One region of the Viridibacillus sp. FSL R5-0888 genome, then DNA from elsewhere that is predicted to be linked to it. Evidence: predicted binding sites of a transcription regulator. Region 1 holds the regulator's gene; the other holds the start of a gene.
What was found. The regulator CtsR, encoded in region 1, represses protease genes until heat stress. The targets are predictions, from matches to a motif close to ATGGTCAATAAAGGTCAAACA.
Positions count from the first base shown of each region.

Region 2: a site for CtsR is predicted at 2,004-2,024, ahead of clpP (ATP-dependent Clp endopeptidase proteolytic subunit ClpP). Genes of this name have one in related genera too.

Region 1 is NZ_JBBPAU010000001.1:4,306,960-4,322,337, forward strand. Features, by position in the region: gene MKY02_RS21295 (acetate uptake transporter) at 1-648, shown strand, start outside; gene radA (DNA repair protein RadA) at 691-2,067, opposite strand; gene MKY02_RS21305 (ATP-dependent Clp protease ATP-binding subunit) at 2,205-4,643, opposite strand; gene MKY02_RS21310 (protein arginine kinase) at 4,633-5,754, opposite strand; gene MKY02_RS21315 (nucleotide excision repair protein) at 5,744-6,256, opposite strand; gene MKY02_RS21320 (CtsR family transcriptional regulator) at 6,323-6,793, opposite strand; gene MKY02_RS21325 (DUF4870 domain-containing protein) at 7,185-7,490, opposite strand; gene MKY02_RS21330 (hypothetical protein) at 7,642-7,911, shown strand; gene corA (magnesium/cobalt transporter CorA) at 8,060-9,022, shown strand; gene MKY02_RS21340 (hypothetical protein) at 9,063-9,266, opposite strand; gene MKY02_RS21345 (globin-coupled sensor protein) at 9,589-10,899, shown strand; gene MKY02_RS21350 (ABC transporter permease subunit) at 11,069-12,067, opposite strand; gene MKY02_RS21355 (ABC transporter ATP-binding protein) at 12,045-12,968, opposite strand; gene MKY02_RS21360 (ABC transporter ATP-binding protein) at 12,958-13,668, opposite strand; gene MKY02_RS21365 (GntR family transcriptional regulator) at 13,671-14,036, opposite strand; gene MKY02_RS21370 (hypothetical protein) at 14,033-14,812, opposite strand; gene MKY02_RS21375 (hypothetical protein) at 14,961-15,378, opposite strand, start outside.
Region 2 is NZ_JBBPAU010000001.1:717,561-732,938, reverse strand. Features, by position in the region: gene MKY02_RS03600 (DHA2 family efflux MFS transporter permease subunit) at 1-610, opposite strand, end outside; gene MKY02_RS03595 (TetR/AcrR family transcriptional regulator) at 782-1,690, shown strand; tRNA gene MKY02_RS03590 (tRNA-Arg) at 1,857-1,928, opposite strand; gene clpP (ATP-dependent Clp endopeptidase proteolytic subunit ClpP) at 2,106-2,696, shown strand; gene MKY02_RS03580 (HPr family phosphocarrier protein) at 2,756-3,013, opposite strand; gene whiA (DNA-binding protein WhiA) at 3,071-4,018, opposite strand; gene MKY02_RS03570 (gluconeogenesis factor YvcK family protein) at 4,062-5,042, opposite strand; gene rapZ (RNase adapter RapZ) at 5,047-5,931, opposite strand; gene MKY02_RS03560 (NUDIX domain-containing protein) at 5,924-6,406, opposite strand; gene trxB (thioredoxin-disulfide reductase) at 6,692-7,636, opposite strand; gene MKY02_RS03550 (tetratricopeptide repeat protein) at 7,739-9,265, opposite strand; gene hisIE (bifunctional phosphoribosyl-AMP cyclohydrolase/phosphoribosyl-ATP diphosphatase HisIE) at 9,340-9,960, opposite strand; gene hisF (imidazole glycerol phosphate synthase subunit HisF) at 9,957-10,715, opposite strand; gene hisA (1-(5-phosphoribosyl)-5-[(5-phosphoribosylamino)methylideneamino]imidazole-4-carboxamide isomerase) at 10,715-11,452, opposite strand; gene hisH (imidazole glycerol phosphate synthase subunit HisH) at 11,452-12,102, opposite strand; gene hisB (imidazoleglycerol-phosphate dehydratase HisB) at 12,099-12,749, opposite strand; gene hisD (histidinol dehydrogenase) at 12,688-13,983, opposite strand; gene hisG (ATP phosphoribosyltransferase) at 13,999-14,622, opposite strand; gene MKY02_RS03510 (ATP phosphoribosyltransferase regulatory subunit) at 14,636-15,378, opposite strand, start outside.

The DNA of each region.
Region 1 (15,378 bases):
AATATTAAAATAACAACTGCAGACCCATCAGGCATCGGACTTTTTGGACTAGCCATCGTTACACTTGTAGCCTCATCTCAAAAATTAGGGTGGACTGAAGGTGTGGGTCTAGTCATTCCCTGGGCAATATTCTTAGGCGGTATCGCACAATTTTATGCCTCTATACTAGATTCTAAACATAATAATACATTCGGTACTACTGCTTTCGGAGCTTATGGACTTTTTTGGATGGCGGTGGCTACTTCTTGGTTTGTTCAATCTGGAACTTTTGGATTAACGTTACAAGAAAGTGCTGATGTACATCAATTAGGGTTCGTATACATAGGGTACCTTGTTTTTACAATATTCATGACCATTGGTGCATTAGAAACAAATAAAGTACTATTTTTCATTTTTTTCTTAATCAATTTTTTATTTGTTGGCTTATCACTAAGTTCTCTTGGCATCATGGAACACGGCATGCACCTTCTAGCAGCTTATTCTGAGTTTGGCATTGCAATCCTATCTTTATACGGTGCTGGTGCAAATGTTTTGAACAAACATTTTGGTTTCGAATTTTTACCTTTAGGTAAACCTTTCGGAATTATTACTAAACCAGTAGAAAAAGAAAAAACCGCTCACTTACAAACAAATAACCAAACATTTTAGAAAAAGCGACAACCTTTTGGTTGTCGCTTTCATTTCACTACATCATAAATCGCGGAAGCAAAGTTTCAGCGCCTCGTTTACCGTCTCTACCCCAACTACTTCAATACCCGCTGGATAATCCCAACCCCCTATGTTAGAAGCAGGAACAATAGCTCGTTTAAAGCCTAGCTTTGCAGCTTCTTGAACACGCTGCTCCACACGTGATACACGACGCACTTCACCTGTTAAACCTACTTCACCAATAATACAATCTCCTGCACTCACAGCACGGTCCTGATAGCTTGAAACAATACTTGTTAAGACTGCTAAATCGATTGCCGGTTCATCTAATTTTACGCCACCTGCTACTTTAATATATGCATCTTGAGCTTGTAACAACATACCCATACGTTTTTCAAGTACTGCCATCAACAAGGATACACGATTCTGATCAATGCCTGTAGCCATACGTTTCGGATAGTTGAAGCTTGAAGGTGTCACTAAAGCTTGGATCTCAACCAGTATTGGGCGTGTCCCTTCCATAGAGGCAACGACACTAGAACCCGCAGCCCCTTGCGAACGTTCTTGCAAGAACAATTCAGAAGGATTTAATACTTCTTTTAAACCACCCTGTAGCATTTCAAAGATGGCAATTTCATTCGTTGATCCAAAACGGTTTTTTTGGCTACGTAATATTCTATACGTATGATGACGCTCTCCTTCAAAATAAAGAACCGTATCTACCATATGTTCTAAAATACGTGGACCTGCTATTTGCCCTTCTTTCGTTACATGTCCAACAAGAAAAATAGCAATATTTTTTGTCTTAGCAATTCGCATTAACTCAGCAGTACATTCACGCACTTGTGATACACTACCTGGTGCAGAAGTTACTTCTGGATGATGTACGGTTTGAATGGAGTCAACAATGACAAACTTTGGTTGAACTTCCTCTATTGTTTGATTTAAAAACTCCAAATTCGTTTCAGAGTAAATATATAACTCAGCTGACTTCACACCTAGTCGCTCTGCACGTAATTTTGTTTGGCGAATAGATTCCTCACCTGAAATATAGAGTACCCTATGACCTTTATTAGAAAGCAACGCCGAAACTTGCAAAAGTAGTGTGGATTTACCGATTCCAGGGTCGCCACCAATTAACACTAAAGAACCTGGCACTACTCCTCCACCAAGTACACGATTTAACTCATTTAGTTCCGTTTCAACTCTAGGTGCATCTTCTGTCTCAATCGAAATAATTGGCATAGCCTTTTGAGAAGTACTTGATGAGTGCTGGAACGCTCCTCTAGGTCCTTTAGAAATGACTTCTACTTCTTCCACCATCTTATTCCATTCACCGCACCCAGGACATCTTCCCATCCATTTTGGTGATTCATAGCCACAAGAATTACATAAAAATTTCGTTTTCTTTTTAACCATATTTCCTCCCACTAATACTTCTATTGTTCTCTCTATTATAAAACAAGGCACTCCAAACATGTTGTTCGGAATGCCCTGCTTTTTCAGACCTTTGATGAACTAAGTAGCTAACTACACAATTTCATCGTTAGAATGAATTATTTTGTTACAAACTCTTTAATATTTACAACAAACTCATCGTTTTCAACATCGAAAATGACACGCTGACCTGTTAGCACTGTTCCTTTTAAAATCTCTTCAGATAAACGGTCTTCCACATGTTTTTGTATTGCTCGACGTAAAGGACGAGCACCATACTGTGGATCATAGCCTTCTTTAGCGATTTTATCTAAAGCTGCGTCAGTTAACTCTAGTTCGATATTTTGTTCTTGCAAACGTTTTGTCAATTGTTTTGCCATTAGTGCAACGATTTTCGTTAATTCTTCTTTTTGCAATGCATGGAAGACAATCATCTCATCAATACGATTTAAGAACTCAGGGCGGAATGCTTTTTTCAATTCTGACATTGTAACACTCTTATTATCTTTGTGTATGTCTTTTGCATTAGCTGAGCTAAAACCGAGTGATTTTCTATATTGAAGTTCTGAAGCACCTACGTTTGATGTCATGATAACAACTGTATTTCTAAAGTCTACTACGCGTCCCTTAGAATCTGTTAAACGACCATCTTCTAATACTTGTAATAGAATATTGAAAACATCTGGATGTGCCTTTTCAATTTCATCTAGTAAAATAACTGAATATGGTTTACGACGGACTTTTTCTGTCAACTGACCGCCCTCTTCAAATCCTACATATCCTGGAGGTGAGCCAACAAGTCTCGAAGTCGAATGTTTTTCCATGTACTCAGACATATCAACTCGGATCATAGAATCTTCATCACCAAACATTACTTCTGCTAATGCACGAGCAAGTTCTGTTTTACCAACACCAGTTGGTCCAAGGAAAATAAATGAACCGATTGGACGCTTCGGATCTTTTAACCCTGCACGTGCACGGCGGATTGCTCTAGAGATGGCTTCAACTGCCTCAGTTTGACCAACAAGGCGTTTGTGCAACTCTTCTTCAAGGTTTAGCAATTTAGCAGATTCCTCTTGTGCTAACTTCGATACCGGTATCCCCGTCCACACAGAAACTACTTCGGCCACGTCATTAACAGTTACTTTGGATTCTTCTTTACCTTGCTTTTCTTTCCACGTTTTCTTTGTAGATTCTAATTCTTCTTTTAATTTTTGTTCAGTATCGCGAAGCGAAGCCGCTTTTTCAAATTCCTGACTTTGAACAGATGCGTTTTTCTCTGATCGAATCGCTTCTAGTCTTTGCTCAAGTTCTTTTAAGTTTGGAGGAGTTGTATAAGAACGCAACCTTACTTTTGATCCCGCTTCATCAATTAAATCAATAGCCTTATCTGGTAAGAAACGATCCGAAATATAACGATCGGACATTTTCGCAGCCGCATCAATGGCTTCATCCGTAATTTTCACACGATGATGCGCTTCGTAGCGATCACGTAAACCTTTAATAATTAGTATGGCTTCTTCAACAGTTGGTTCATCGACTTGAATTGGTTGGAAACGGCGCTCCAATGCTGCATCCTTTTCAATGTATTTACGATATTCATCCAATGTTGTAGCACCGATACATTGTAATTCCCCACGCGCTAGAGATGGCTTCAAGATATTCGATGCATCAATAGCACCTTCTGCTCCACCTGCGCCAATTAATGTGTGTAGTTCATCAATAAAGAGAATAACATTACCTGCTTGGCGAATTTCATCCATCACTTTTTTCAAGCGATCTTCAAATTCACCACGGTATTTTGTACCCGCCACGACTGTTCCCATATCAAGTGTCATAACACGTTTATCTCGTAAAATTTCAGGTACTTCATTGTTTACGATTTGTTGAGCTAAGCCTTCTGCAATTGCCGTTTTACCGACACCTGGTTCCCCGATTAAAACTGGGTTGTTTTTAGTACGGCGTGATAGCACCTCAATAACTCGTGTAATTTCCTTACTACGGCCAATCACTGGATCTAAGCTGCCATCTCTTGCAACTTGAGTCAAATCACGTGCCAAGCTATCTAAAGTTGGTGTACTTGCAGCTTGTGTAGCACTATTTGCATTTTGTGCATGATCATGACTACCTAACAACTGTAACACTTGTTGGCGCGCTTTATTTAAACTAACTCCTGCGTTGTTTAAAACACGAGCTGCTACGCCTTCTCCTTCACGAATAAGGGCTAATAATAAGTGCTCTGTACCAATATAAGAGTGACCTAGTTTACGTGATTCATCGACAGATAGTTCGATTACTTTCTTTGCACGAGGTGTGTAATGCACGATTGGACCAACGTCTTTTGTACCTACACCAACTAGCTCCTCAATACCTTCTTCTATCATTTCAGAGCTAATATCAATTGCTTCAAGCGCTTTAGCTGCTATACCGCCACCTTCACGAATTAAGCCAAGTAAAATGTGCTCTGTACCGATTGATTCATGTTTCATACGAATGGCTTCTTCTTGTGCCAATTGAAGCACCTTTTGTGCGCGTTGAGTAAATCGATTAAACATCATAAGAATCCTCTCCCTCTTCGTCAGATTGACCTTTTTTTAATTCTCTATTGCATTGCAATCGTTCTCGCAACAAACTTGCTCGGTACACATCTCGTTCGTTTGGTTGAAGTGTAGTACCTGCATGTTGTTGTAAAAAGCCAGGCTGCATATAAAGCATACATTCGTTCAAAACAGCAATAGGTATATTCTGGATTATACCCAAATATATACCCAATCGAACGTTAGATAAACAATTTGCTGCTTCTTCGCTCGTTAAAATTCTGGCATATAGTAAAGTTCCCAATGAACGATTGAGACGATCCGCTAAAGCGATTGATGCATGTTCTATTAATGCAGTACGTGCTTCTGTCTCTTTTTGAATAATTTGTTCAGTTACACTTTGTAAGTCTAATAAAATATCCTTTTCTGATTTACCAAGTGTGATCTGATTGGAGATTTGATAATAATTGCCTACCGATTCCGTCCCCTCACCATACATTCCTCTCACAACCATACCAAGTCGTGGCATCGTACTTATGAGAGAACCAATTTGGTTTGTCATAGTTAATGCAGGTAGATGCATCATAATAGACGCCCTCAAACCCGTTCCTGTATTTGTAGGGCAACTTGTTAAATAACCAAATGTATCATCAAAAGCATAAGGTAAATGATGCTCTAATAGACGATCAATTTGATCTGCGCTTTTATAAGCTTTTTCTAGTTGTAGACCTGGCTGTAAACATTGTATACGAATATGATCCTCTTCATTAATCATTACGCTAATCGATTCATCTTTTGACAGCAAAACCGATCCAACTCTCTCTTTATCTGCAAGCTGAGGACTGATTAAATGTTTTTCTACTAATACTTTACGCTGTAATGCAGGCATGTCATGCAATGAAAAATAAGAGAACTGAAAATGTTGTTCTTCCTCATCATCTGCATCAATCAATACATTCGAAACAGCTTTATCAATTTGCATTGCCTCTTCATCAGAAAAAGCTCTTGGAAAACGGAAATCTGTTAAGTTACGAGCTAACCTGATGCGAGTACTCATGACGATATCACCATATTGTCCTTCTTCTTGCATCCAATTGGTCGTTGGATTGTGTAAAAAGTGCTCAATGTTCATCTTGAGACTCACCCCCTACTTGTAACTTTTTTTCAAGAGTACGGACATTATCCCGCATTGCCGCTGCATCTTCAAACCGCTCTTCCTCTATGGCCACTTTCATGTCCAACCGAATTGCCTCGATTTGTCTTTTTAATTGATATAGCTCATTAATAGATCCTGGCACTTTTCCAATGTGTTCCACTGCTCCATTATGCAAACGTTTTAATACCTGAGGTAACTGCTCTTTAAAAGTTTCATAACAACCAGGGCAATTAAATTTTCCCTCGTTCAAAAATTGATGGTATGTCATGCCGCATTCAGGACAATTCTCCTGTTCCTGCATTTTCTGCTCATTTACATTTGGTGCTGCAACTGACCAACTCGGTGTACCAAACCAATTTGAAAAAAGTTTATGCATTGAAATTGGATCGGCATTAAAATCGAGGTTCAAATGGAAAGAATCAAGTTGTTTATTGCACACTTCACAGAAATGCCTTGTCGTTTTTTTGCCATTCTTCATTTGTGTCACCGTGATAGTGGCCGGTCTTTGTTTACAGTTTTCACAAATCATACCCTCGCACCTCTTTTACAATTGCTTGTCATATTTTATAGTCAGTAGCATTGCTTGTAGGATACGCGCGCGAAGCTCATCACGTACCGGTAAATTTATTCGTAACACAGAACGATTAAGAGCTGCTAACATCATTTTAGCTTCTCTTTTCGTAATTACACCTTCGTCAATTAAACGGAAAATTAAATCATTCGTCATAGTTTGTGAAGCACCTTCGTTCACTTGCTCAATCACTTGGTCAATTAAATCCGCCTTTGAACTAGCTTTAACACGTAAAATTCTTATATATCCTCCACCGCCACGTTTACTTTCAACTAAATAGCCACGCTCGGCGGTAAATCGAGTATTTATCACATAATTAATTTGGGAGGGTACGCATTGAAATTTATCAGCAATTTCACTCCGTTTAATCTCAATATGTCCCTCTCCACCTAATTCGATAACCTCTTTCAAATAACCTTCTATTATGTCAGAGATATTACGCATTTCAAATTCCACCTCGCTTGCATCACTGACTTTGACTATCTTTGACTATATTTGATTACATTATACACAGCCTAATAAAAAACACGCAATTGAAATGCTCATTGAAATGTGTAAGGTACCTGTTTAGCCTCGAGAAGCACCCATACCTTCAAATCGAAAATGTCTTTTCAGTTTTCGTTCAAGAAAGTGGCAGTTACCTCGGAGCCATGTCGAGGCTGGTGAGCAGAAGAAGTACTAAAAACACTCATTTTAAGGAAGATCGTAAATCTTAGTCGTCCCATCGTAACAGTTGCTCGAAAAACATCCTACTTTCTCAAGATACCCGTTTCACTTATCTAATATTCGGTCAAAACAAAAACCGCGACAGCAATTGCCATCGCGGTTTTTCAAATCAATACCATTTCCCAACAATCGGGTAATTCCACTCTGTATCATTAAGAGCCTTTACAATACCTATTACTGGAATGACAACGCCCATAATCAAAAAGACTACTAAGAACGGAAGTCCAATTAATAAAAAACTAAATATCCCTGATACAATGACTAATACCCACATAACAAATTGGAACAATAGCGCTTGAATGGACAAACGCTTAATCTGTTTATCTTCAATAAAAATATAGAATAGGATTGGCACTAAACACGGCGCAAAAAATGCACTTGCGTGAAGAATCACTTTTAACCCTTTAGATTCCACTTAGAGCAACTCACTTTCATAAATTAATATGTTTCTTATTCTATTTATACGATTAAAAAATCCATTAGTTTCATATCCTCATAAAAAAAAGGAACATTCTTTATTTCGATTCGTCCTCTGAAGTAACAAAAGTAAGAGAGGAGTTTTTCCTTTGAAAAAAGCATTATTATTCATCGGTAGCATCGCATTATGCTTAATCATTTTCATTGTAATGCCTTATTGTTTATTGAAAAATTCATTTTCAAATGATTGCGAATCTAAAACTTCCTCATGCTCTAAAACCATTGAGCATAAAATAAAAATCATCAATTCAATAAGTGAGTCAGATGTTCTGTATCAAGATCAGAATACTATCGAAGACTCAACCGATAAAAGTCATCGAGATCAATTTTTATCAAGCCTTTTCCTAAGTGATAAATAAATACCATAAAATATATAAGAGGGCAGCTATGCATAAGCGCCCTCTTTTTTATTTCTATTTATCTTATGTTTCATTCAGCATCTTCCCGTGACAATACGATACCGTTTATGAGAGGATAGTTATACACTAGTTGAAATGAGGACGATCTATGATTCGGACCCTTGGCATTACTAATAATCAAGAACTAAAAATTAATTTTCCGCTAGAAGAATTACGAAATAATCCTTTTGAATGGTATTGGGTTGATTTTGATGAACCTACTGTGGAAGAAGAACTACTGCTAGACACATTCTTTCACTTTCACCCACTAGCTATTGAAGACTGTTTAATGCGATTACAACGACCAAAACTCGATTATTATGACGACTACCAATTTTTGGTTGCGCATAAGTTAAACGAAGAGACCTTTGAAGCCGAAGAGGTCAATATGTTCGTTTCCGAAAAATTTATTGTGACTTTTCATAAATCGCCAGTTCCTGAATTTGATATCGTCCGTTCACGTATACATGATCAACCACAGTATTGGGAAAGTGGCGCTATTTTCGTCGCTTATCAAGCAATAGATAAAATCGTAGATAGCTATTTCCCAATGGTCTACAACATTGAAGATCATTTAAATACAATTGAGGACGAGCTAAATTATCAAAGCAACACAAAATCTATGCGCTATGTATTTGATTTACGTAGTGATTTACTTCATATTCGACGTACCATTTTACCTATGCGCGACCTTTTATATCGTATTTTAAACTCCGAACGCTTTACATTGATCAAATCCGAACGTGCTTACTTTGTCGATATTCATGACCATTTGATAAAGCTAACAGAAATGGTTGAATCAAACCGTGAGCTTACTGCTGATATGCGAGATAGTCATATGTCTATGAATGCCAGTCGCATGAACGGCATTATGATGATCTTGACCATTATCTCATCTATTTTCATTCCACTAACCTTTATAGCTGGTGTATACGGTATGAACTTTGAAAATATGCCCGAATTACATTGGCATTACAGCTACTTTATCGTTCTAGCTATTATGCTTATTATTGCCATATCTATGTTAGTTTGGTTCAAATACAAAGGTTGGTTCGACTTATTCAAACCATAAAAAAACGCAGGCTCTCCACAATTTAAGGAGAGTTTGCGTTTTACTTTAGTTCATCGTCTTTAGCATCTTTTAAACCAAATAATACAAAAGAAATGGCACCCGAAAATAATGCTGCACCTAAGGCAATCATTATACGTGAGTTCAAAGGAACGTCTGTATAATCCTTATTCAATAACATCAACGCCGATACCACTACAACTGCCATAATTGGTAAAGCAAATTTCATCCCTCGCTTACGATCCATTGACCAATACATCCTTTTCTTCAAGACATTTCTTTTATTGTAGCATGGACAACCTACAAGAACACGGTGAAATAATATGTGACATCGTTTGTTCACTTCTCTGTGTCAGTTTTAAAGGTGCTTTTTTATAAGTAGATCCATCAAATACTCGGCGCATTACTTTATACCTCTAATATTAACTTCAAAATTCCTTATTTATTAATTAAATATTACTAAATTCTCAATAAAAAGAAATCTATATTATGTCTATAGATACGTTAAAAATGGTAGAATAGAATCATCATAAACTAAACTTCGCTTATAGTAGAATGGAGAAATTGACGTGTCAATTTGGACAATGAAAAGAACTAGAAAAGAAAAAGAACCCTATTTTCAAACAGAGCACTATATGAATCAAGTTACTTTAAATGTGACTAGACATCATGATATACAAAAACAATTTCAATTATTAGATCTAACTAAGCAAGATTTAGCTATTTTAAAGCAACTACAACCATTAACTCAAAATCTTATCAACGAAATGGTCGAGAAATTTTATGAGGCTATTAGCCAGTCAGACACTTTAATAGGAATTATTAAAAAGCATTCTGAAATCAACAAATTAAAAGTAACTTTAAAACGTCACCTATCTGAAATGTTTGAATGTAATATTAACGATGCTTACATTGAACAACGCAAAATTATTGCACAAGTACATGTTCGCATAGGACTTCAATCAAAGTGGTATATCAATTCATTTCAATCTTTAACTACATCTTTCATTCATTTTGTTAATGATCTAGAACTCAGTACTAAGGAGTCGACTTTAGCAATTAGTGCATTTTCAAAGTTAATAAATCTCGAACAACAGCTAGTTATTGAGGCTTATGAAAATGAACAAGATCGTATTAGGGATAATTCAGATGAAAAGCAACAAAAAGTTGTCATCTCAGTTCAAAGTACGGCACAAGAGCTTAGTGCTATTAGCCAAGAAACAACTGCTTCTCTACAATCTTTAGCTAGCCAATCAGATGACATTGCTCAATCAACTCAACAAGGCTTAATGTTCGTAACTTCTACTCAAGAAAAATCTGATAGTGGCAGAGAGCTATTAGACGCACAAACAAAATTGATGAACAAAATGTCTTCAAGCGTCACTTTATTAGATGAGACTATGAATAGACTACGTATTTCTTCTAATGAAATCACACAAATTGTTCGTCTAGTAACAGACATTGCAGATCAAACTAATTTGCTTGCATTAAATGCGTCGATTGAAGCAGCTCGCGCGGGCGAACATGGTAAAGGCTTCGCTGTCGTAGCTGATGAAGTACGTAAATTAGCTGAGGAAACGAAGAGTGCTGTTCGAAATGTATCACTTCTTATTAAAGACACTGAAAATAACATTGAGAATATGTCCAGTTCAGTTAAGGATGTCGATGTTCAAATCTCTAAAGGTGTTGAAATGCAAAGTACCCTTTCTCAATCATTTAACATAATTGCAGAGGCGGTTGCAGGTATAAAAGAAAAAAATGAAAATACTACTAAAGACATTACTAGTATTTCTCATTTACTTGAAGATTTGAGCCAAGGAGCTGCTCAAGTATCTGCATCATCTGACCATCTAATTGAAATTACAAGCCAATTAAATTAATAAAAACAGGCTGTTCGCTATGAGTTTCATAGTGAACAGCCTGTTTTATACTATTGATAAAATCTCTTTATTCCATAAAAACCACCAAATATAAAGAGAACTCCAACTAATATGATTGCTATAATGCACATCATTTCTGACATCATTTATCCGCCCTAACTACACTCTATTACGCTGTAATATCTCGTTTAGTGAAAACAATATAACTAATCACCATGAAAATAATTACATAAACAGATAACACGGCTAACGCTAATGCCATTGTTGTACCTTCAACTATCACATAACCATTTACAAATTGTGTTAAATCCGTATATGTGAAGAATAAATATTTTACTATTTCATATTTGCTTAAGAAAACAACAATAGTACTTCCCATAAACCATAGGAACATTGAAATCCCAATTGCTAATGCATTTGAACGGAAAACAGATCCAATCATAAATGCAAATGTTGCAGTTACGAATATATTAACTGATGAAATTAAATATAAATACAATGAGCGTAGCCAAATTGACTGTTCTACCACTTCACTGCCATTCCATTTCAAGTAACTTTCACCACTTGTATCAAATAACATAAAACCAATTATGGTGGAAGTAATCCACGTGACTGCTGCCATTACTATTCCAAATAATAATACTGTCGCGAACTTAGAAGTGAGTATTTTCCAACGTTTTACTGGTCTCGTTAATAGCATTTTAATTGTGCCTTCTGAAAATTCAATTGCCACAATTCCGGCTGCAATAACGACAACAAACATTGTAACTAGCGACAACATACCACTAGAGTTTAACACAAAACTTTCCGTACTCATGTCACTTTCAGGTGCAATATCATTTTTCAAGCGATACTCTGAAATACTTTTTTGCTCGATTAGATCTTCTTTTTCATCTTTAGATAGACCATCTTCTTTTAGCATTTTGTCATTTTCAGCAACAATAGCCTTTTCCTGTTCTTTCCAACTCAACTTTGGTGCATCTTTTCCTTCAGCATTTTCTATTGTCACTGTTCCACCTGTTGAATCCTCCGTAGAACCATACTTAGAGGATATCCACTTATTTAACCCAGCCATACCAATTACTATTACTATGAGCATGATTAACATAATCCAAGTGGCTTTTTTACGCCATAACTTCATCCACTCATTTTGAATTAGTTTCAGCAATTTGGCCACCTCCTGTCATTTCTAAGAATTGATCTTCTAACGTTTTATGATAAGGATTTATTGCATAAATATTAATGTCACTTGCAACAAGCGACTGCACTATTGCTGGAATTTGTGTTTTCTCTGCCTGTACAAGCCATCCCTTTTCATGCTGTTCAAAAGCAATACCCGCATCAGCAAAGACTGTCGTGATATTAGCATTTTGTTCTGTTTCAATATAATAGTGTGACTGCTCATCATCTTTCATTTCACGCATATCAATTAACTTACCATTTTGGATAACTGCAATTCTGTCACACATTAATTCTATTTCAGAGAGTAAGTGGCTTGATACGAAAACAGCGACGCCTTCCTCCTCCGCAATTTTACGTAAGTAGTTACGGAATTCTCGAATACCTGCTGGATCCAAGCCATTCGTAGGTTCATCTAATATTAAAAACTTCGGTTTATTTAGCAAAGCCTGTGCTAAACCTAAACGTTGACGCATCCCTAACGAGTACGTCGATACCTTTTCACGAATACGATTTTCTAAACCTACTTGGCGAATAACTTCGTTAATTCTCTCTTTTGTTACGTTTTTATTCATACGAGCGAAATGTTCCAAGTTTTTATAGCCCGATAAGTATTTATACATCTCAGGGTTTTCTACGATTACACCTACTTTGCTAATCGCTTCCTCAAAATGATTTTGGACCGACTGCCCATCGATGAAAACCTCACCGCTCGTCGGCTTCATAAGCCCTACCATCATACGGATTGTTGTCGTTTTCCCAGCACCATTTGGTCCTAAAAAGCCCGTAATTTGACCGGGATACAAAGCTAAATTTAAATCATGGATAATCTTCTTACCTTTAATTGTTTTTGATAAATTCTTGAGTTCAACAATTGGTTTATTGTCCAACTTTGTCACCTTCCTTCAATAAATTTTTCAACCATGTAATCGTATCTTGGTTGTATATTTCACGGATGTTTTCAATTTCTTCCTGACCTACAATCCTTCCTTTTTGAAGAACGATAATACTATCCAACAAAGGCTCAACTTCCCTAATTTCATGAGTCGAAAGAAAAATTGTTTGTGTTTCTGAATCTGTAAATTGAATTAGCCCTTTAATCAAATTCTCTCGTACAAGTGGGTCAAAACCCGAGAATGGTTCATCCATTAAATAATAAGATGCATCTCGCCCTAGTGTAGCTGCCATCTTCACACGCCCACGACTACCCTTTGACATATTCTTTAATTTTACATCTAATGAAATATTCAAAAATTGCGCCACAATACAAGCTTTGTCATAATGGAAGTCTACAAATTGCGTGTCGTAATATCGAAAAAGTTCTTCTCCCGTAAAGTATGGATAAAATAAATCCAAGTCAGGTAAGTAAGCGATGTGCTCAGCACTTCCTCGATTTGACCTTCTACCATCTAGCTGTACTCTTCCACTCGTAGGATGTAATAAACCAGCAATGATTTTTAGCAGTGTAGATTTACCACTACCATTTTCTCCAGCTAACCCAATAATTTTTCCTTTTGGAATGGTAAAAGAAACATCGGATAATACAGTTTTTTTGCCATATTTTTTTGAGACTTTATCAACTGTAATTATACTTACTCACCTCGTTCCTTTGATTGCAGTACCTCTATCATTTCTCTTTGAGTAAAGCCTAATGACTCCATGTTATGAATAAAGCTTTCAACTAATCCTAGCTTCATCTCTTCGCGTAATTCAGCTAGTCGCTCACGGTTTTCCGTCACGAATGTACCTTGACCACGCTTCGTTTCCGTAATATCCATTTGCTCCAACTCCTTGTATACACGCTGCATTGTATTCGCATTAACCCCGGCTTCAACAGCATACTCCCTAACTGATGGAAGGCGATCTCCCGATTTTAAGCTTCCACGAATAATATCACCGCATATACGATCTACAAGCTGTTGATAAATTGGTTTATCCTTCAAAAAATCTACACTCATCGTTGTTCAACTCCTCGGTCGAACCACTTTAACGCTATAACGTAGAAGAGAATTGTTACGATGGCATAAAATAGAATAGAACCTAAATAAAGATTCTGAATTTCTAGTGTGCCTGGGATATCAGTAATCTTTGGTACCACTTTCTCAACTACAGTCGATTTGATTTCAAACGTATAAAGCCACTTTTCCATCCATGCTAGCTCTAACATTTTTGACCAAAGTAAAGTGGCTACAATTCCAACGACCACGGTAATAAACCCAGTAAATTTCCCTGTGTAATGTCTCATTTTCATATGGAAAATCCATAACAATAACACGACAACAAACATAAACAACGAGTTTGAAACGAGTAGAAGTAGAAGATGGATCCCAAGTAAAATTAACTCTCCTAATTCAGCTATATGGCTAGCTACTAGCAAAGTAATACCCAATACACCCAACACGGTAAACACAACAATTTCAAAAAGGATACTAAAAGCAATTTTAGAGCTTATAATTTGCCCCGTCGTAGCAGGTGTATGTAACCAGACGTCTATTCTTTTAGCATCTTGATTTAAACTGATACAGAATTGGATCAATACGATAAAACTCTGTAAGAGCACCCATAAACCTGTCAACACAAGTGCGATTCCTACATACATCCCATCCCAGTCGAACATCTTCATAAGTCCTACCGGTATCAGAAAAATTGTTACCACAGTGGCCAATATAACTCCCCATATCCAAGAACGATATAATAACCATTCTCTTTGAAAAAGGCCTTTCCATTTTTCCATAAGTATCCCTCACATGTTCCAGTGTACTAGTAACATAGTACACCTAAAAAAAGGGAAAAAGCAAGTAATATTGTATTTTAATTACTAAACACCTGGTCAAAATGTTATTCATTTAAACGTTTCATCCCATGCTATTACTAAGTTTACTTCACCCTAAAATAGCATCTATTTTTTTCTGAATTTGCGTTTCTTTCTCCTCTGTCATTTCAAAACGCTTCCAAAGTTCATCACAAGTAGCAATCACTTGATTCAATGTTTGTTCTACGTGCCTTTGTGATGATTTAATACGCGAATGCAAAGACCATTCAGAGAAAATATCATCGAACACATAGTCTGCAAATGTTATAAATGAACCTCTATCGACTTGTAAATTTCCAGCTTGGATTTCCTTCACATCTAATAATTCTGTTTGGAAATTTTGAAGTGCGACCTGCGCTTTATGTATAGCATTTTCGGTATCATCTAATTCACCATGTTTTAAAGCAGTCGCAATAAAACCACCTCCTAAAAACGTATCCCATGTAGAATAACCTTCAGCATTATCTAATCGTTTTAAAGCAAACTGC
Region 2 (15,378 bases), 3.6 Mb from region 1:
ATGAAAAGACATCTAGGCTTACTTTTCTTGTTTCCATTACATTGCCTAGTTTAAAGATTGCTAGCAATAATACAAGAATTGCGAAAGGCAAGATGATTTCAAATAACATACGCCAATCATAGTGCTCTACAATCCAGCCTGATAATGTTGGTCCGATAGCTGGAGCAGAAATCATTACTAGACCAAAGATACCCATAACAGATCCACGTTTTTCAATTGGGAAACTTGTTAACATAACATTCATTAATAACGGTCCTAATACTGCTGCACCTGCTGCTTGAATCATACGAGCTGCAATAAGTACCCAAAACTCTGGAGCGAATATAGCTAATGCTGTACCTATAGAAAATAATGTCATTGATGTAATAAATAAATGACGGTTTTTAAATCGAGTGATAAAAAAGGCACTTGCTGGAACTAGAATACCTCCGACAAGCATATAACCCGTTGATAGCCATTGAACTTGAGAAGCCGCTACATCAAACTCCTTCATTATCGTTGGTAATGCCACATTTAATAATGTGTTGTTAAGAAAAGAAACAAAAGCACCTATAAACAAGATTACTATCATTGCGTAAGGTGGCTTTTTCTGTAATGCGTTACTATTCATATTATATCCTCTCTACTTTCATTATATTTCGTATATAGAAGTTTACTTGATTTATTTTATACTCATGGTACAACTTTTTCAACTAAAAAATTTTGTCATTTTATAAACATTGATATTAAAGCGTTTCCAAGTTAGAATGATAGTACACTAATTGAAAAAATAGGTGATGTTATGAACAATCGTAAACGTCAAGTTATCGTTGCCTCTCAAAAGCTCTTCGTGGAAAAAGGTTTTCAAAATACCTCCATCCAAGATATTCTAGATGAATCGCATATTTCTAAAGGCACTTTTTATAATTATTTTGCTTCAAAAAACGAATGCTTAATCGCAATAATAGCTAAAGGTCGCGAAGAAGCGGATGTTCGCAAGCATGAGATGCTTATAGGACAGGATCCAAAAGATAAAGACTTACTAGCTAAGCAAATTGCTGTATTGATGCAAATAAACCGTGATCAAAATTTAATCCCTATCTTTGAATCGATTTTCCATTCGGGTGAACCAGAACTTAAAGAAGTAGTAATGCGATTTCATCTAAACGAGTTAAATTGGCTCGCAAAAAGAATTGTCGATATTTATGGAGAAGAATCAAAGCCGCACTGTTACGATGCTGCCATCCTAACTTTTGGTATGATACAACATATGTTGCATATTTGGAAAATTACACGTGAAGATGCTCTAGACCCAGTACAGATTGTGAAATACGTAATTCAACAGCTAGATGCCGTTTTACCTGCTCAAATTGAGAGAGGTGAACATTTCTTAGGCTGTGATTTAGCAAAGTACTTACATGAGAATTTCAAACATAAATATGTAACGAAAGAGTATTTAGCAGAACAGCTAACTGGATTTTCAGAAGGCCTTATTGAAGATGATTTACAAGCTGGTAAAGAATATACAACCTGCCTTATAAAATCTTTACAAGAAGAAACTACCCCATACTATATAATTGAAGCAATTGTATTACCCTTTAACACTAGCTTTAAAGGTACTAAACATGCTGCAGAAGCCCAAGAAATTGCAAATCTTATATGGCTATTTATAAAACAAAATAACAACCTAGACATATTAAATAGTAATTAATTGGACACAAAAAGTCGCTTTTCAATATTAAAGCGACTTTTAATTTCTATATGACAGTTTATTATTCTATTGATTTGGGCATATTATCATTATTGGAGCCCATCATACAAAAACATCTATGTCGCTATTTAAATAACGACATAGATGTTTAAAGTGCAGTTATATACGCCCTCGGAGGGAATCGAACCCCCAGCCTAAGAACCGGAATCTTATGTGTTATCCATTACACTACGAGGGCAATTCATCAATTGCGACTTTTCTATTATACAAAGGAAACCAAAACAATTCAACCATAGGATTATTGGATTCGAATCATTTGACCTTCCTTGACCATAATGTGTATGATAAAGGTGCAATAGAAGCAAATTGCTTTTATACAGGAAAATTGAATTTACCTTTTGAGGAGGATATTCTTATGAACTTAATCCCTACAGTTATTGAACAGACAAACCGCGGTGAACGTGCTTATGACATTTACTCACGCTTATTGAAAGACCGTATTATTATGTTAGGTAGCGCTATCGATGACAACGTTGCAAACGCTATTGTTGCTCAACTTTTATTCCTAGAAGCTGAAGATCCAGAGAAAGATATCTCTATATACATTAACAGTCCTGGTGGTAGCATTACAGCTGGTATGGCAATCTACGATACTATGCAATTCATCAAACCAAATGTACAAACAATTTGTATCGGTATGGCTGCATCTATGGGTGCTTTCTTACTTGCCGCTGGTGAAAAAGGGAAACGCTTTGCATTACCGAATGCTGAAGTGATGATTCACCAACCACTTGGTGGCGCACAAGGTCAAGCGACTGAAATTGAAATTGCTGCAAAACGCATTTTATTCCTTCGTGAAAAACTAAACAGTATTTTATCTGAACGTACAGGTCAACCAATCGAAGTTATAGCAAAAGACACAGATCGTGATAACTTCATGACAGCTGAGCGTGCGAAAGAATATGGTCTAATCGATCAAATTTTTGAACGTAACGAAATTAAATAAACATCTAAAAAACCGCTATTCTCGTAAGATGAGAATAGCGGTTTTTATATTTTATTCATTTAATCCTCAGATTGAATTAGTTTTACTAGACCATTTAATGCAAGTGCTTCATCGGCACCATCTGCAGTTAAAATGACTTTAGATCCTTTTGCAACAGCCAAACTCATAATACCCATAATACTTTTAGCATTTACTTTTTTATTATCTTTCGTCAAAAATACATCCGCAGAGTAGCGATTTGCTTCTTGTACGAACAAAGCCGCCTGTCTTGCTTGTAGTCCTGATTTAAGTTTTACTTCTACTTGTTGTTCTGCCATTCGTTTTACTCCTCCTATAATTACTTATATATTCATTATCCGTGCGTCTTCATTCCATTAAAGTTTAACCACTTCGCCTCTACGCAATGATTCAGCAATATCATCAATTTTACGTAGGCGATGATTGACACCTGATTTACTAACAGTACCTGCTGATACCATTTCACCAAGTTCTTTTAATGTCACTTCTTGATACTCCACACGTAATCGAGCAATCTCTCTAAGCTTCTCAGGTAGTTGATCAATCCCAATACTATGATCGATATATCGGATATTTTCTACTTGACGAACAGCTGCTCCAATCGTTTTGTTTAAATTAGCCGTCTCACAGTTCACAAGTCGATTCACGCTATTTCTCATATCACGTACAATACGCACATCTTCAAATTTCATCATGGCTTGATGTGCACCTACTAAACTTAAAAAGTCTGAAATTTTCTCAGCTTCTTTTAAGTATGTGACAAATCCTTTTTTTCTTTCGATTGTTTTTGCATTTAAATCGAATTTATTCATTAAATCAGCCAGTGCCTCACCATGCTCTTTATATAACGAATACACTTCTAAATGATACGCGGAAGTTTCCGGATTATTGACAGATCCACCAGCTAAAAATGCGCCTCTTAAATATGAACGCTTACTACTAGTTGTATCGACTAAACCTTCTGCAATTGTATGATTGAACAAAAAGTTTCCAGAGACAATTTCTAAATCCTCTAAAATTTCTTTTGCCCCTTCTCTCACACGGCAGATATAAACATTATTCTTCTTTAAACGCATTTTCTTTCGCACAAGAAGCTCCACTCTATAACTATAGAACCTCTTCATTACTGTATAGATTCTTCGTGCGATTGCTGCATTTTCAGTTTGAATATCAAGACTAAGTTGACGGTTTGCAAATGACAGAGAGCCATTCATTCTGATGAGGGCAGATAATTCTGCTTTTAAGCCTGTATCGCCTGCTTCAACTTGTGTTAATTCTTTTTTTGTTTCTGAAGCAAATGACATATTAACCCCCCTCTCTATCATGATTTATATAAAACAACGGATTTTATATCATTTTTATGTCACTGTTAAAAGAATGAGCATACTCTACTAACCATTCAGCAACCTTTGAGGCTTCATGACGTACAACGCCATCATGAGTTGTAGCAATTTCTTTTTTCACTACTTGGATACCCATTTTTTCTAATACTCCAACATCAAAAAAAACTGGCTCTGCTTCTTCTTCTTTATAAGCCGCTCTTACAGATGCTGGTACCTCTTCTTTATTAATTAATATCGTTTCGATAAAAGGTTGCCCTAAATGATCGTTTAATGCTTTTACATGGTCTGATGCTGCAAAGTTTTGTGTTTCTCCTGCTTGCGTCATAAGATTACATATATACACTTTCTTTCCTTTAGCACTAATAATGGCCTCTTGAATATCATCCACTAACAGATTCGGTAAAATACTCGTATATAAACTTCCAGGTCCTATAATAATAATATCCGCTTTTTTGATTGCGCTTACAGATTCTGGTAGCGGTTTCACATCCTCAGGCGATAAAAAGATTCTTTTGATGCCTGTATTGAATGTCGGAATTTTAGATTCACCTTTTACAATTGTACCATCAATTAGCTCGGCAAAAAGGGTAATTCTTTGATTTGCTGCTGGCAATACTTTACCGTGCACATTTAAGACACGACTCATTTCTCGAATTGCATGCGAAAAATCGCCAGTAATCTCAGTTAATGCGGTTAACATCAAGTTACCTAGTGAATGACCACTTAAATCTTCAGATGCTGAAAATCGATATTGGAACATTTCTTCTACCAGAGGTTCGACTTCAGATAGTGCAGCGATGACATTTCGTACATCGCCTGGTGGCGGTATTTCGTAGTCATCTCTTAATCTACCCGAGCTCCCCCCATCATCCGCTACCGTCACAATGGCAGTTATATCAATAGGGAACTTTTTCAAACCTCGTAAAAGAGTAGATAATCCAGTCCCTCCACCAAGAATGACGATACGCGTATTTCGTTTCCCCATAGAATTAGCCCTTTCTTTTTGCAATATCGCGATGCGTAATAACCGTTGGCACATCTTTATTCAAATAATCACCAAAATATTCGGCTAATGTAACAGAGCGGTGCTGCCCCCCCGTGCAACCAAATGCAATAATGAGTTGTGTTTTACCCTCTTTTTTATATAGAGGCAACATAAATTCAAATAAATCCGTCAGTTTTTTTATTAATGTCTGTGCTTCATCATATTTTAGAACATATGATGATACGTCCTTCTCTAATCCTGTTTTAGGGCGTAAACTCTCCACATAATAAGGATTCGGTAAAAAACGCACATCAAATACTAAGTCTGCGTCAATTGGAAGGCCATGCTTAAAGCCGAATGACATAACATTGACTGTGAATCTTCGAGAATTTACACCTGAAAATTGCGCAATAATTCGCTCGCGTAACTCTCGAGGTTTCATACTTGATGTATTATATATAAATTGTGCTTTTTGTTTCACTTCAGCAAGTAATTCTCTTTCGTGATGAATTCCTTCTAACGGCAATCCACCAGCAGGAGCAAGTGGGTGTGAGCGGCGTGTTTCTTTATATCGTCTCACTAATGTTTCGTTATCTGCATCTAAGAACAAAATTTTTGTCGCAACTAAATCTTGCTTCTCGATTTGTTCTAATGCATCAATTAGTGATGAAAAGAAATCACCACCTCGTAAATCCATCACAGCTGCGATACGAGAAAATTCTTTTTTAGATTCTTTCATTAGAGTTAAGAAAGTTGGTAGTAATGCAGGTGGTAAATTATCGATGCAGTAAAAACCTAAGTCTTCAAAACTTTGGATTACGACAGTTTTTCCTGCTCCAGACATCCCTGTAATAATGATCAATTCGTTAACCGGTTGAGTGCTAGGCATTGATGCCATCTCCTTCAGTTGAAATTTGAATTGTTTCATTTAATAGTTCAAAATCTTCTGTATAAGTAAAAGTACCGTATTGCATGCCTTTTTCGTTTACGGCAAACAATAAATTAGTACGATCTCCTTCAGCCATCGGTAAATGGTTCAAGCTTTCAATTGGATGCCATTCCAGAACACCTTCAACTGTATCTTCATAAGGCGTACCTTCTAAGCCATCTGCAACAAATGTAAAGAGCATCCACTCATTTACAATATCTTGATCATTTTTTATCACCATTGTATATATACCTTTTAAATGCGGGTTTAAAGGGATTGTCCCCGTTTCTTCCCTGAATTCCCGGTTAGCAGCTGTAAAAATAGACTCCCCACTCTCTATTTTACCACCCGGCGCAACATACCAGCCTCGTCGTGGTTTTTTTAGTAAAAGAACTTTGTTATCTTTTCTAACAATCAAATTTGCTATTCTCTGCACACACGACACTCCAAATCATTGTAAACTTATAATCATTATTATACATTGTTACACCTTTAGCGTACAAAAATATGTCCGAAAGGACAGTGATTTCACTAATCTAGTCCCTTTTCAATAACAATATAGCCTCCATATATAAAAAAGAGGCTGCTTCAAACGGCAAATTACCGCGAAACAGCCTTACCAATATATCTATCTTAATAGGGGGTTATTGCACTTACAACTATACCCTTATTATATTGCAAATGAGTTACAGCTATGTTAAGAAGACGTTAAAATCAGCAATTAATTACTAATTTTTTCTTTTAACATTTCAACATAATGTTGAACCGCTTGAGCTGCGATACTACCATCACCAGTTGCAGTTACGATTTGACGTAATGTTTTTTCACGTACGTCACCAGCAGCGAAGATACCAGGAATACTTGTTTCCATCTCTTCATTTGTTGGGATATATCCAGCTTCATTTAAGATTCCTAGACCCTCAAATGGTTTTGTTAATGGTAACATGCCAATATATACGAATACACCATCAGCAGCAAATTCTTGTTCAGTACCATCCACAGTAGAAACAAGCGTTACACTGCCTACTTTTCCGTTCTCTTCATTCACTTGTTTAACAGTGTTGTTCCAAATAAAATCAATTTTCTCGTTAGCAAATGCACGATCTTGAATGATTTTTTGGGCACGTAATTTATCACGACGGTGAACGATTGTTACTTTTTCCGCAAAGCGAGTTAAGTAAATTCCTTCTTCAACAGCAGAGTCTCCTCCACCAACAACAACTAGGTTTTTATTTTTGAAGAATGCCCCATCACATACTGCACAATAACTTACACCACGGCCACCAAGTTCTTTTTCACCAGGTACGCCCATTTTTTTGTATTCAGCACCAGTTGTAATAATGATGGCACGTGTTTTAAATTCTTTTGAGCCTGCTTTAATTGTTTTATATTCTTCACCATCGATAATTTCAGTAACATCGCCATAAGCATATTCAGCACCGAATTTTTTCGCGTGGTCAAACATTTTAGTAGATAATTCAGGTCCTAAAATAGAATCGAAACCAGGATAGTTTTCAACTTCTTCTGTATTAGCCATTTGTCCACCTGGAATACCACGTTCTAGCATTAATGTAGATAAGTTGGCACGTGAAGTATAAACGGCAGCTGTCATCCCTGCTGGACCTGCACCGATAATAACTACATCATAAATTTTCTCTTCTGACATATCTGTTCCTCCTAGATCTGTATAAAGCATTTCATTATATTCAATATCCATGGTAGAGGATAACTGGTGTACGTTCAATATTTCTGCTTACCATTTCGACATTTAAGCGTCGAATCCAGGTAAAAAATGTATTAATTCGTTCACATATTTCGTCAAAGTAGTTGTTGTAACCCCATACGCTTCTGCAACTGACTTTTTAGTAACACTTTTCATTCGAGAGGATTTATACATATAATCCACTGCTGCTACAAGTGCCTTTGGATTCTTGAATTGATAATTTTCCTCCAACGCTCTTTCGCATAATACGAACCACATTTGAAATAGAAATGTGTTAGGCATTGAAATAGGCATCGATTGCATATATAAAATATCTGAAGCTTCCATAGCTCTTAAAAACGGTAGAATACTTTTATCCTGCGCATCAAATTCATGCTCAAGTGCATATGCTAGAAATAGTTTTTCCATCGAAGAATATTCATCGACATCAATCCAACCTGGATGTGCAATAATTTCCTGCTTGTGTACTGTTTTACCTAATAAATATAGACCAAATAATCGGTCACTACGGTATTTACTTTCAAGCTTTTCAACGATAAATTCTCGATTTTGCTCGATAGCATTTGGATTTGTCACACGGCTCTCATGTGCCCATGGCTCAAAGCCGTCCTTATCAGGATCGATTTCCAATAGTTTTTTCCAAGCACTTTTCCCAACAGCTTTTCTACCTGAGAAATAAGCTGCATGGGATAGCCAAAAGTAAAATCCAGGATCGCCTTCAAACCCACGTTTTTGCAAACTACGTAACCATTTATAAGCTTCTTCATAACGACCAACGAGAGCTAATGTAGCCCCTAATTTATAACGGTGGTCAAATGAGTATGGTTGGATTTTTACTAATAACTCAAGTAGCTCGTCCAACTCTTCTTTATTTTTTTCGTAGTAAGCCATGACCGTTAAATTACAAAGGGCATGTAAATTACCAAAATTCCCTTTTAACACTTGATGCAATAACGCTCTTGCTTGTTCAGATTCTCCTAGATAAAAATAAGCAAGTGATAAGTTATTATAGGCTGCCCAGAAATCAGGGTTATCTTGAATAATCTCTTCAAATTGCTCAATGGCCTCTTTAAAATTTCCCTCTTCCATCATACGGCGAGCTTTTTCTTGTAAATACACAGCTTCTGAATCTTGCGGTTCATCAGATGTTGGTTGCTCTTTCATCTGTTCAGAGAAATCAATAATTTCAAGCGCTTCTTCAGCATAAACACCTTGTTGATCTAACTCTAGATAAAGCTTTGCGTATTTTCCTGCTTCATCTGACATACCTAGATGAGCAGAGACTTCAGCTAAAAACAATACTATTTCCGGTTCATCAGGGTCAATTGAATGAGCTTTTCTTAATAGCTCTAAAGCATGATCATGCTGTTCAAGCTCCATTTTTATAACACCATATTGCATAAGTATAAGTGAATCTTCAGGACTAAGTTCCACTGCTCTTTGTAAGTATTTATGCGCCTTATCAAACTGCTCTCGATCTAACGCTTGTAATGCTTTATTATAATAAAAATTCCCATCTGGAATAAAAGATACGACATTTTCTCGCGGTTTTAGTTTACGTTTTTTCTCCAAAAAAATTCCTCCGAAAAAAATAAGGAACGTATAGAAACGTCCCTTATACTCTAGTATCCTTCATTATAACATATTTAATGTTGCTCATGCCGTTTTTGAAGTACACCTAAAACTTCAAATACATCCATCTTTTGTTCTTGTAATAGAACCAATAAGTGATAAATTAAATCTGCTGTTTCCCATTTCAATTCTTCGGCATCGCGGTTTTTTGAAGCTATAACAACCTCTGTTGCTTCCTCACCAACTTTTTTACAAATTTTATCGATACCTTCATTAAATAGATAAGTTGTATATGCACCCTCTGGCATTTCCTTTTCGCGGTTTTGAATAACACTACGAAGCTCAGTAATAATTTCTAAAGAACCCAAATTTTCCGTTTTTTCTTTTATGGTTTCTGTAAAGCAACTTGTCGTACCATTATGACAAGCAGGTCCTGTTGGTAAGACTTCTACAACCAGAGCATCTTTGTCGCAGTCAGCACGAATAGCTATCACTTTTTGTGTGTTACCACTTGTGGCTCCTTTATGCCAAAGTTCTTCACGAGAACGGCTATAAAACCACGTTTCACCTGTCGCTAATGTTTTTTCTAAAGATTCTTTGTTCATGTATGCAACAGTTAGTACTTCTTTCGTTTGTGCATCTTGTACTACTGTAGTAATCAAACCTTTTTCGTTAAATTGGAGATTTTCTATCATCTCACAAACACTCCCTTTTGTCGCAATTCATTTTTCACTTCTGCGACACTTGTTTCTTTATAGTGAAATATAGAAGCCGCTAGTGCAGCATCTGCATCTACATGTTGTAAAACATCATAAAAGTGATCCGCGTTTCCAGCCCCACCACTCGCAATAATTGGTACGTTGACAGCTTCACGGATTGCTTTTGTTAAAGGTAAATCAAAGCCACTTTTCTCTCCATCTTGATCCATACTTGTAACTAATAATTCACCTGCTCCCAGTCTTACTGCTTCTTTCGCCCAAGCCACTGCTTGCCAATCCGTTTTGTTGCGTCCACCATGCGTATAGACCATCCAAGTACCGTCTTCTTCGCTCCACTTAGCATCGATTGCCACCACGATACATTGTGCTCCGAAGTAATCGGAGCCTTCTTTAATAAGTTCTGGACGTTGCAAAGCAGACGAATTAACTGATACTTTATCTGCACCAGCACGAAGCAGTCGTTTCATATCTTCAAGTGTTCGAATACCGCCTCCTACTGTAAAAGGAATCGCTAATGTAGAAGCTGTTTGTCGTACGACATCAACCATCGTTTCACGTCCTTCATGCGAAGCAGAAATATCTAAAAAAACAAGCTCATCCGCGCCTTGTTCATTATAAAACTTAGCAAGCTCTACAGGATCACCAGCATCTCGTAATGAGACGAATTGAACGCCTTTTACAACGCGTCCTTCCTTCACATCAAGACATGGAATAATTCGTTTTGTAAGCATTATTCCGCCTCCTTAAGTGCCTCTGGCAATGTAAATCGACCTGCGTAAAGAGCTTTACCAATAATCACACCTGCAACTGACGAATTTTGTGCAGCTTCTTTTACTCGCTGAATATCTACAAGTGAACTGATTCCACCAGATACGATAATCTCGGCATTTGTTGCCTCAGCTAATTTCACATTCGCTGGAATATTCGGACCAGCTAAAGTACCATCTGTTGCAATATCAGTGAAAACAAAATATTTTGCGCCTGCCTTAGCAAAATATTTTCCTACTTCTATTGCAGACTTATTAGACGTCTCAAGCCAACCATGTGTCGCTACCATGCCATCCTTTGCATCTAGTCCAATTACTATGCGTTCTGCACCAAATTCTTCTATAAAGTTTGCAACAAGCTCTGGTTCACGAATGGCTAGGCTGCCAATAATCACCCGATGAACCCCATTTTCAAGATAGTAGCGTACATCCTCCTCAGAACGAATACCACCACCTATTTGCACTTTCACTGGTAATTTTTTTGCAACACGTATAACTTCAGCTGCATGTGTACGTTCACCGTCTTTAGCACCATCTAAATCGACCATATGTATAAAGCTTGCACCTTCTTCTACAAAGCTTTTTGCCATTTCAAAAGGAGAGTCTGCGTACACTGTTTCTTGTGCGTAATCGCCTTTAAATAGGCGTACGCATTTGCCACCTCTCATATCGATTGCTGGGAAAACTTGAATTGAACTCATTACAATACAACTCCTTTTTTTACACCATCTAACCACCGCTTCAATAGTAGTACACCGAATTCACTTGATTTTTCAGGGTGAAATTGCATACCTGTAATAGAACCTTTTTGTACAATACCTGGCACTTGTTCATTGCCATAATGAGCAAAAGCAACTAGATCCGCTCGATCCATATTAGTTGCGAAGTATGAATGAACAAAATAGACGAAACGATTGTCTGTCATTTCATCTTCTTGTAACCATTCTGGACGTTGAGCAAATTGTAGTTCATTCCATCCCATATGTGGTACTCGATAGGCACTACCATCATCATTAATTCCAGCAAAGCGCTCAATCTCCCCATTGAAAATACCTAGTCCTTTACCACTGCCATTCTCCGCGCTTCCTTGAAATAATAACTGCATACCTAAACAAATACCTAATAAGGGTATATTGCTTTTTTCCACCTCATTTATTAGTGAAACTAAATTCGTTTCTTGTAGTCGTTTCATAGCATCTTTAAAAGCACCTACCCCAGGTAAAATAAGGGCATCTGTTGCTAATAGCTCTTCTTTGTCAGCAGATACTATAACTTCATAACCTAGGCGTTTAATAGCCTGTTCAACGCTAAATAAATTCCCCATACCATAATCGATTATGCCAATTTTCATGTTAACAGCCCCTTAGTTGAAGGTACACCTTTCACACGTGGATCAATCGATACCGCATCATCAATCGCTCTAGCTAGCGCTTTGAAGATTGCTTCGATAATATGATGAGCATTGTGTCCATAAGGAACAATAACATGAACATTCATACGAGCCTCTAATGCAAATTTCCATAAAAATTCATGTACTAGCTCCGTATCAAATGTACCAACTTTCTCTGTCGGGATATCTACTCGGAATTCTAAGTGTGGACGATTTGAACAATCAATAACAACTTGTGCTAATGCATCATCCATTGGCACAAATGCGTTACCATAGCGCTTAATACCTTTTTTATCACCTAACGCTTCTTTAATTGCTTGACCTAACACAATTCCTAAATCCTCTGTTGTATGGTGATCATCAATATATGTATCACCATTTGCAGTAATAGAACCGTCAAATAAACCATGTTTCATAAATAGATCTAACATATGGTCCATAAAAGGAACACCCGTTGAAATAGTAGATTTCCCTTCACCATCTAAATTAATTTCTACTGCAATCTGAGTTTCATTTGTTTTTCGTTCGATTTTTGCAAAACGTTTTTTAGTTGCTTCCACTTGATTCGTCTCCTTTATCCCAACCTCTAGACTCCACTGCTCTGGCATGAGCTTCTAACCCTTCTAATCTGGCAAGCCTAGCTATTTTCGGTGAATTTTGTGCCCAAGTTTCTTTTGTATAATAAACAACACTTGTTTTTTTAATAAAATCATCAACATTCAAGCCACTAGCAAAACGCGCAGTACTATTTGTTGGTAACACGTGATTTGTGCCCGCAAAATAATCTCCTACTGGTTCTGAACTATAGCGTCCAATAAAAATAGCGCCTGCATTACGAATTTGCTCAGCAACAGCTTCCGCATTGTCAGTAACAATTTCTAAATGTTCTGGTGCTAATTGATTGATCGCTTGTACTGCTTCAGCGAGCGTTTCAGCTATATAAATACTGCCAAAGTTTTCAATTGCCTTACGCGCAATTGCTTCTCGCGGTAATGATGTTAGCTGATTTTCAACTTCCTCCGCTACTTCTTCAGCAAACCTTTCACTCGTTGTAACTAATATCGCACATGCCATAGGGTCATGTTCGGCTTGAGATAATAAGTCTGCTGCAATCTCATCTGCATATGCATTTTCATCTGCAATAATAGCAATTTCACTTGGTCCAGCGATCATATCAATGGCTACTTCACCAAACACTTCACGTTTAGCTAATGCAACAAAAATATTTCCTGGCCCTGTAATTTTATCAACTGCTTGAATCGATTCTGTACCGTAAGCAAGAGCACCAATTGCCTGTGCACCACCAATTTTATAAATCTCTGTAATCCCTAAAATGGATGCAGCAGTTAGAACAGCAGCTGGTAGCTTACCGTCTTTTCCTGGAGGTGAAACTAAAACGATGCGCTCAACACCAGCTACTTGAGCTGGAATAACATTCATTAAAACAGATGATGGGTAAGCAGCTGAACCTCCTGGCACATAAAGACCAACAGACGCTAACGCTGTAATACGTTGACCTAACCATGAATTATTTTCCAGATTTAGTTGATAACCTTGGCGCTTTTGCTTGTCATGGTATGCTCGAATATTCAATGCAGCTTCTTTTAAATCCTCAACTAATTGTGCATCCATACTGCTGACTGCTTCGGACATTTCTTCTGGTGACACGCGCAATTCATTGAGCAAAACACCGTCCCATTTGGCACCATATCCTTTGACAGCAGCATCGCCATTTTGACGAACATTGGCAAGTACTTCCCTTACTGTTTGTAATTGCTCCTCGTTGCCGCTCTCTAATGGACGTTTTAAGGTTATATTATTTGTTAAGTTTTGAATCTTCATCGTTTAAACCTTCTCTCATTTCACACATTTTTTTAAACGTTTTACGAGATCTTGAATACGCTCATTCTTCATGCGATAGCTCACAGGATTGGCGATCAATCGAGAGGAAACATCCGTAATGTGTTCATATTCAACTAGCCCATTTTCTTTTAAGGTTTGACCAGTTGAAACAATATCCACAATGCGGTCAGCAAGTCCTATCATTGGAGCTAATTCAATCGAACCGTTTAGTCCAATAATTTCAACTTGTTCTCCTTTTTCACGGTAATAGTGGGAGGCAACTGCTGGATATTTCGTCGCTATACGTGGCGCAATATCATTTAACTTAGTATTTGGTAATCCCGCAGAAGCGATATAACATTTACTAATTTTCAAATCAAGTAATTCATGTACCGCTCTTCCTTGTTCTAGCAAAACATCTTTTCCTGCTATACCAATATCAGCTACACCATGTTCAACATATGTAGGTACGTCCATTGGCTTTGCTAGTATGAAGCGAATTTTTTCAGATGGAATTTCAATCATTAATTTACGTGATATTTCAACATCTTCTGGCAAGTCAAAACCTGCTTGAATGAGCATTTCATATGCTTCTTCGAAAATGCGCCCTTTAGGCATTGCGATTGTCAATTCAGTCATGTTCGATTCCTCCTTACCCAATACGTACAACTTTTGAAAAGAGTTGCTCAAATACTGCTATATTCTCTATACCTTCAATCGATTGCAATGTCGTGCGTTTACCTTCTTTACGAAGAGTAGCTGCCTTTGCTACTGCTTTTGGAAACTCATTCTGCGCAAATAATACGAGCACCTCTTCTTGATCCTTTTGAAATGAAGGCATGACTTCCAACAGTTGATCGACACGTAACCCAAAACCAATTGCTCCAACCTGTGATCCAAATTCATCAAGTAATCCATCGTAGCGTCCACCATTTCCTAACGGAAAACCTGCTCCTGTAGCAAATACTTCAAATAGCATGCCACTGTAGTAATTCATATGACTCGCTAATGTGAAATCAAAATAAATGTACTTTTCCACTTCAGAAATAGCTAAAATCTTTTGCAATCTTTCCATATATATAAAATCATCTTTTTCTATTAAGTATTTATCAATTTGGTTAATGTTATTTAGATCTGTCGCTTCTTCAATAAAAGTTAATAATGTTTGTTTGTTTTTCTGAGGCAACTCAAAAAACTTAACCGCTTCTTCAAAACCTACAATATTCTTTTCTACAAGTAGTTTATGTAATTCTTTGAATTGCTCTTCTGTTCTGACATTTTGAGTTAGAATAGCATTTAGAATACCTACATTTCCGATTGTTAACTTAAATTGTTTTACTTCTAATGCTTTTAGTAGTTCAATCACCGTCAATAAAACTTCAGCGTCAGCATATA